One region of the Phytohabitans sp. LZ39 genome, then DNA from elsewhere that is predicted to be linked to it. Evidence: riboswitches for the same ligand, from Rfam matches in the RefSeq annotation. Region 1 holds a riboswitch; the other holds the start of a gene.
The links. Region 1 has a riboswitch for thiamine pyrophosphate ahead of AC5L36_RS24485 (ECF transporter S component). Riboswitches for the same ligand answer to the same signal wherever they lie in the genome.
Positions count from the first base shown of each region.

Region 2: it holds a riboswitch for thiamine pyrophosphate, as region 1 does, so the genes downstream of both, thiE (thiamine phosphate synthase) here and AC5L36_RS24485 (ECF transporter S component) in region 1, are expected to answer to the same signal.

Region 1 covers NZ_JCADBM010000013.1:89,242-92,637, forward strand. The annotation lists gene AC5L36_RS24480 (ABC transporter ATP-binding protein) at 1-778, opposite strand, end outside; gene AC5L36_RS24485 (ECF transporter S component) at 775-1,347, opposite strand; TPP riboswitch at 1,401-1,518, opposite strand; gene AC5L36_RS24490 (permease) at 1,677-2,633, shown strand; gene AC5L36_RS24495 (TIGR03943 family putative permease subunit) at 2,630-3,364, shown strand; gene AC5L36_RS24500 (sugar isomerase domain-containing protein) at 3,357-3,396, shown strand, end outside.
Region 2 covers NZ_JCADBM010000002.1:269,026-272,421, reverse strand. The annotation lists gene AC5L36_RS04935 (thiazole synthase) at 1-93, opposite strand, end outside; gene thiS (sulfur carrier protein ThiS) at 96-296, opposite strand; gene thiO (glycine oxidase ThiO) at 293-1,318, opposite strand; gene thiE (thiamine phosphate synthase) at 1,315-1,938, opposite strand; TPP riboswitch at 1,932-2,040, opposite strand; gene AC5L36_RS04915 (copper resistance CopC/CopD family protein) at 2,449-3,396, opposite strand, start outside.

The DNA of each region.
Region 1 (3,396 bases):
ACCGACCGCGGACGGTGGCCCGTTTCGCGGCGAGCAGCCCTTCTCCCGGCGGCGCGTCAGCGCGCCGGGGCGCCACCGGATGGCCCGGCACCCACACGCCCTCGGCGGCCAAGCGGTCGCCGTGGTTGGCGAAGACCTCGTCCGGCGGGCCGTCGGCGCGGAGCCCGCCGCCGGGATCGAGGACGACGACCCGGTCGACGAGCGGGAGTGCCTCGGCGACCCGGTGCTCGACAAGGACGACGGTGGTGCCGGCGTCGAGGGCTTCGCGGAGGGCGCCACGTACCAGGTCGGCGCCGGCCGGATCGAGGTTGGCGGTGGGCTCGTCCAGCAGCAGCACCTCGGGGCGGAGGGCGAGCGCGCCGGCCAGCGCCAGCCGCTGCTGCTCGCCGCCGGACAGGGCGGCGGTGGAGCGGTCGCGGCCGTAGGGAAAGCCGACCCGGGCCAGCGCCTCGTCGACCCGGGGCCAGATCTCCGCGGCCGGCACGGCGTGGTTTTCCAGCCCGAAGGCCACGTCGTCGCCGGCCCGCGCCATCACGAGCTGGGTCTCCGGGTCCTGGAAGACGATGCCGACCCGCCCGTCGACCTCTACCGTGCCCTCGGACTCGCCCGAGTCGGCGGCGAGCAGCCCGGCGAGCGCGGCCAGCAGCGTGCTCTTGCCGGCGCCGGACGGTCCCAGCAGCAGCACCCGCTCGCCGCGCTCGACGCGCAGGTCGAGCCCCCGGACGGCCCACGCCTTGCGCCCCGCGTGCCGCCAGCCGAAGCCCTTGGCCCGGATCACACCAGTGCTCGGTCGCGCCCCGCCGGGAAGCGGTCGAGCACGCCCGTCTGGGCCAGCGCCCTGGTCAGCGCCCAGGCGCCCACGCCTGCGATGACCGCCGAGCTGAGCACGAGGAGGGCGGCGTAGGCCCACTTCCAGGCGGCGCTCGTGTCGGGGTAGTACCTGCTCAAGTCGAGCAGAGTGGCCGCGACGCCGGCCAGCGCCCCGCCGACGATCGCGGTGGGCAGGCGCCAGCTCCGGTAGCCGGTCGCCGCGAACGCGAACTCGCCCGCCGCGCCCTGAAACAGCCCGTAGAGCAGTGTCTCCAGGCCCCACGGTGAGCCGAAGAACGTCGAGACGGTGGCGGCCACCAGCTCGGTGAAGACGCCGGCGCCCGGCTTGCGGATGACCAGCGGGCCGAGCACGGCCGGGACCAGCCAGATGCCGTAGACGAGCGCGCGGCCGGGCAGCGGGATGGCGCTGGCCGGGCCGTCCCACAGCAGGCCCCAGGCCCAGAAGATGACGCCGAACGCGACGCCGAGCACGGCCGCGACCACGACGTCGACGGTGCGCCAACGGTTGTTGTTCATGTGAAAACCTCCCAGTCCTCGCGAACCAGGAGAAGACGCACGCCGGCGATCGGCGAGCCTGAGAATCGACTCCCTGCGCTGGCATTACCCAGATCAGGTTCGAGGGTCTGCGGCCGCCTCGGTCCTGCGGCAACCGCACTCTCAGCGCTGTGCGCTCCCCTGTCGGTTGTTTCCGCCAACGTTAACACCGGCTACCCTGAGGCGGGCCGCGCGAGTGAAGGGAACCACCTGCTGTGACTGCCGCAGACCGCGCGACTGTGCAGCCCGACGGCGACGAGATCGACTGGACGCCCCCGCCACCACCCGAAGAGCCTCAGCCGCGCCGGCGGATCTTCGGCGACCGCATCGGTTCGGTCGAGATCCTGGCGGTGCTGCTCGTCCTGCTCGTGCTCTTCCGGGGCCCGGTCGCCGACGCCATCTCCAACCCGCGCCTACAGACCTGGACCACCGTGTTCGTGTCGGTGATGGTGCAGGCGGTGCCGTTCCTCGTCTTCGGGGTGGTGCTCTCCGCCATCATCGCCGTGTACGTGCCGCGCTCCTTCTGGGCCCGCGCGCTGCCCCGCCACCCCGCGCTCGCCGTGCCGGTGGCGAGCTGCGCGGGCGTGGTGCTGCCTGGCTGCGAGTGCGGTGCCGTGCCGATCGCCGGCTCGCTGATCCGCCGCGGGGTCACGCCCGCGGCCGCGCTGGCCTTCCTGCTCGCCGCCCCGGCGATCAACCCGATCGTGCTGGCCGCCACCGCCGTCGCGTTCCCGAACAACCCGGAGATGGTGGTTGGCCGAGGGGTGGCCAGCCTGATCGTCGCCATGATCATGGGGTGGCTCTGGCTGCGTCTCGGCAAGGCCGAGTGGATCCGCCTGCCACACCGTCCCGACATCGACGGCATGCCGAAGGCGCGGGCGTTCTGGGCGTCGGTGCGGCACGACGTCGTGCACGCCGGCGGCTTCCTCGTGCTCGGCGCGATGGCCGCCGCGACCATCAACGTCGTGGTGCCCGAGCGCTGGCTGCAAACCCTCGCCGACAACCCGGTGCTCTCCGTGCTGGCGCTCGCCGTGCTGGCCGTGCTCCTGTCGATCTGTTCGGAGGCCGACGCGTTCGTGGCCGCTTCGCTCTCCCAGTTCTCGCTCACGTCGCGGCTGGTCTTCCTGGTGGTCGGCCCGATGGTCGACCTCAAGCTGATCTCGATGCAGACCGGGGTGTTCGGCCGCCGGTTCGCGTCCCGGTTCGCCCCGGCGACGTTCGCGATCTGCGTCCTCGCGGCCGTCGGCGTAGGGGCGGTGGTTCTATGAACAAGCAGGCGCAGGCGGTGGTCATGCTGCTGTTCGGCGGCGCGATCGTCCGGGCCAGCGTGACCGACATGTACCTGCGGTACGTGAAGGAGTCGCTCCGGCCCTTCCTGATCGCGGCTGGTCTCGTGCTGATCGCGGCCGCGGTGATGACGCTGGTGCACGAGGTGCTCCGGCCCCGGGACGCCTCCGCCGGCGAGCACGCCGACCACGACCACGGTGACGGCAAGCCGCACCGCGAACCGTGGGTGGCCTGGCTGCTCATCCTGCCGGTGCTGGGCCTGCTGCTGGTCGCCCCACCGGCCCTCGGGTCGTACGCGGCGGGCCAGGCCGGCACCGCCCTCTCCAGCCAGCAGATATCCGACTACCCACCGCTGCCGGCCGGCGACCCCGCCAAGATCAGCGTGCTCGACTACGCGTCGCGGGCGGTCTTCGACAAGGGCGTCTCGCTCGGCGACCGCACGGTGCAGCTGACCGGCTTCGTGGCGCAGGGCCCCAACGGCGAGCCCATCCTGGCCCGGATCATCCTGAGCTGCTGCGCGGCCGACGGGCGCCCGATCAAGGTGGGCATGTCGGGCAACGCGCCCGCCGGGCTGGCCAACGACACCTGGGTCGAGGTCGTCGGCAAGTACACCGACCAGACCGTCACCGACCCGGTCAACGAGGAGAGCATCCCGTACATCGAGGTCGAGACCTGGACCCAGATCGACCCGCCGAAACAGCAGTATGAGTGAGGAGCTGAGCGCGGACGGCTTCCTGCGCACGG
Region 2 (3,396 bases), on a different contig from region 1:
CTCCTTGACCGCCCGCTCCAGGATGTCCAAATTGGACGCCCCGCCGGTGCCGAGGATCAGCCTCGACCGCAGCTCCACGCCAGCAATCTGCACGGCTAACCCCCCTGCGCCGCGGTCAGCACCTCGACCTGGTCACCGTCGCGCAGCGCCGTGCCCGGCCAGCCGGCGCGCGGCACCACCTCGCCGTTGACCGCGACCGCCACCCCGCGCGCGACCGACGTCACGACCCGTACGACGTCGGCGACGGTCGCGCCGTCGGGCACGGCCTGCGGGTTGCCGTTGACGACCACCTTCATGCGAACCTCCCAGGTGCGAACGGCCCCAAAATCGGATCCGGCACCCCGGTCTCCACCAGGTCGGCGACCAGGTCGGCGGTGAGCGGGGTGAGCACGATGCCATGGCGGTGGTGGCCGGTCGCCACGATCACGCCGTCGCCGAGCGGGCCGATCAGCGGCGCGTTGTCGGGCGTGCCGGGGCGGTGGCCGGCGATCGCCTCGGCCAGCTCGTACTCGTAGATCTCCGGCACCAGGTCGGCGGCGGCGCGCAGCAGCTCCACCACCCCGCCGGCGGTGACGTGCGCGTCAGCGCGCTCCTCGACGGTGGCCCCGACGACCACCTCGCCGTCCAGTCGCGGTACGAGATAGATGTGCCTACCGTCCGCGTACCCGCGAATGACGTGGGAGAAGCCCGGCGGTTGGTGGCCGGGCGCGCGGAGGCGGAGGATCTGGCCCTTGACCGGACGGACCGGAAGGCCGGTGAGCGCGGCCGAGCCGGTGCCGGCGGCGACGACGGTGACCCGCGCGGGCCCGGGCTCGCGGACGGTGGTCACGCCCGCGGCGGCCGCGGCCCGGCGCAGCGCCGGCACCAGCCGGCGCGGGTCGACCTGGTGATCGCCGGGCGCGTGCGCGCCGCCACGCACCCGCGGCGACAGGAGCGGCTCGCGGTCGCGCAGCTCCGTGGGGCGCAGCGGCGTGATCGGGAGTCCAAGACCCGCCTGGTACTCGCGCAGCCGCTCCGCCTCGGCCATGTCGTCTCCGGTCAGCGCGACGACGAGCGTGCCCTCGGCGCGGTAGCCGATCTCCTCGGTGCCCAGCTCGGCCGCGAACGCGGGCCACCGCTTCGCGGACTCGACGAGGAGGGCGGTGAGTGCGGCCTCGCCGAAGTACGCCTCGGCGACCGGCCCGAGCATGCCGGCCGACGCGTGCCACGCGCCCGGCCGCCCGTCGTCGACCACCTGCACCGCCATGCCACGCGCCGCGCACCGCCAGGCGATCGCCAGCCCGATGGGGCCGGCACCGACGACGGTGACGTCGTTCATTTCAGGGCGTCCCAGAGCGCCCTGGCGGCCTCGGCCGGATCCGGGGCCCGGGACAGCGCGCCGATCACGGCAACTCCGTGCGCGCCCGCCGCCCGCAGCTCGGGTATCCGCTCGGCCGTCACCCCCGCGATCGCGATCACGGGCACGTCCACCGCGCTGGCCACGGCGGCGACCCCGTCGACCCCGATCGGCGGGGGGAGGCCGTCTTTCGTGGTGGTCGCGTAGGCCGGCCCGACGCCCAGGTAGCTGGCCCCGGCGTCGACGGCCGCCTTGGCGGTCGCCGGCTCGCGCGCGGTCGCGCCGAGGATCGCCCGCGGCCCGAGCACCCGCCGCGCCGCCGCGACCGGCAGGTCGAGCGCGCCCACGTGCCCGCCGTCGGCACCCACCGCCAGGGCGATGTGCAGGCGGTCGTTGACCAGGCAGGTCGCCCCGGCTTCGGCACAGAGCGCCCTTACCCGCGCGGCCAGCTCGTAAGCGTCGCGGTCGGTCGCGTCGTCTTCCACCCGCACCTGCACGGCGAGCTGGTCGCCGGCGGTCTCGAGGGCGGCGGCCACCACAGCGAGCGGCTCACGCCCGGGGCGGGTGTCGGTGATGAGGTGAAGCCGGGGAAACGGCCGCATGCAGCACTCCTCCCTGCGCCGGCATTACCCGGATCAGGTTCGACGGTCGAGGGCTGCATGCCCTCCTCTCAGCCCGGTGCACCGGGCTCCCGTGGGTCACTCCTTCGGCGAGAGTACGACGCCGTTAACGCCGCCGTAAAGAGGACGGCGAGTGAGACGCGCGTTACGCCATGATGCCTGGGTGCCCCGCCGCGCCCGCGTACCGAGGTCGATGGGCTTCGTGCCGTTCAGGGCCAGCACCGCGATCGCCGAGGGCCGCCTCACCCGCGCGATGCTGCGCGGACCGGCGTGGCGACGGCTTCTCCCGGACGTGTTCGTCAGTGCCGAAACGCCGCTCGACCATCGCCTGTGGTGTGACGCGGTAGCCCTGCTGCTGCCCGAGGGCGCGGCCATCGCTGGTTTGAGCGCCGCCTATCTGTGGGGCGTCAACCTGCTGCCGCCCGATGCGCCGGTGGAGGTGGCGATGCCACCGGATCAGCGGATACGCACCCATCCGCGGTGTTCCAGTCGTCAGCTGGCGGGCACTTCCACCGTGGTGCGGACGGTCGCTTGGTTGAGGTCGTCCAGGCGGATGGTCAGGGTCAGGTCCCACTTGCCGGGGTAGGGGAAGGTGATCGCGCCGATGCCCTGGTTGCCGCGGAGCGAGACCACGGCGTTGGGGATCGGCGGGATGCCTTTGTCCGGGAGGGCGGTCGTCACCTTCCACTCGGCGACCTCGACCGGCTTGCCCGCGGGCGTGTAGACGAACGCGTGCAGCGTGTTGTTTTCACCGATCTGCACGGGAAAGATCTCGAACTGCACCGAGTAGATCGGGCTGTTGAGCGTCGTGGAAAAGCCGACGGCCTCGGCGGCGGCCTGTGCCTCGATGTCGGCCGAGCGGCCCGGCGTGGTCTGCACGAGCATCGAGCTCGCCGCCAGCACGACCGCCGCCAGCCCCAACTCGGCCGCGACAAGGCGGCCCAGGCGGGCCGGCGAGCGGCGCATCACCAGCCGGCGGGAGAAGAACGCGACCGACAGCACCGCGCCCAGCAGGCCGGCCTTGAGCAGGATGAGCTGGCCGTAGCGGGTGTCGAAGAGCGCGCCCAGCCCGCCGATCTCGATGACCGCCTGCACGACGCCGCCGAGTACGAGCCAGCACACCGCGACGGCCGCCCAGCGTGACCAGACGGGCAGGATCACGCCGAGCACGCGCTGGTCGGCCCAGCCCTTGCGCAGCACGAAGCCGACCAGCGTGACGAGGCCGCCCAGCCACACCGCCATGCTGGCCAGGTGCACGGTGTCCGCGACCGCCGACACGGGTGGCAGCGGGGATGCCGCCGCGTGCCCTGCGAGCGGCCAGGTGAGCAGCCCGAGCGCGCCGAGCAGTGCCAGCGGAAACGGTGACCGCCGCACCCTGGCCGGGGCTTGCGTCGCGCTCTGCACGGGCGGACCGCCGGCGCCGACGAGCGTGCGGGCGCG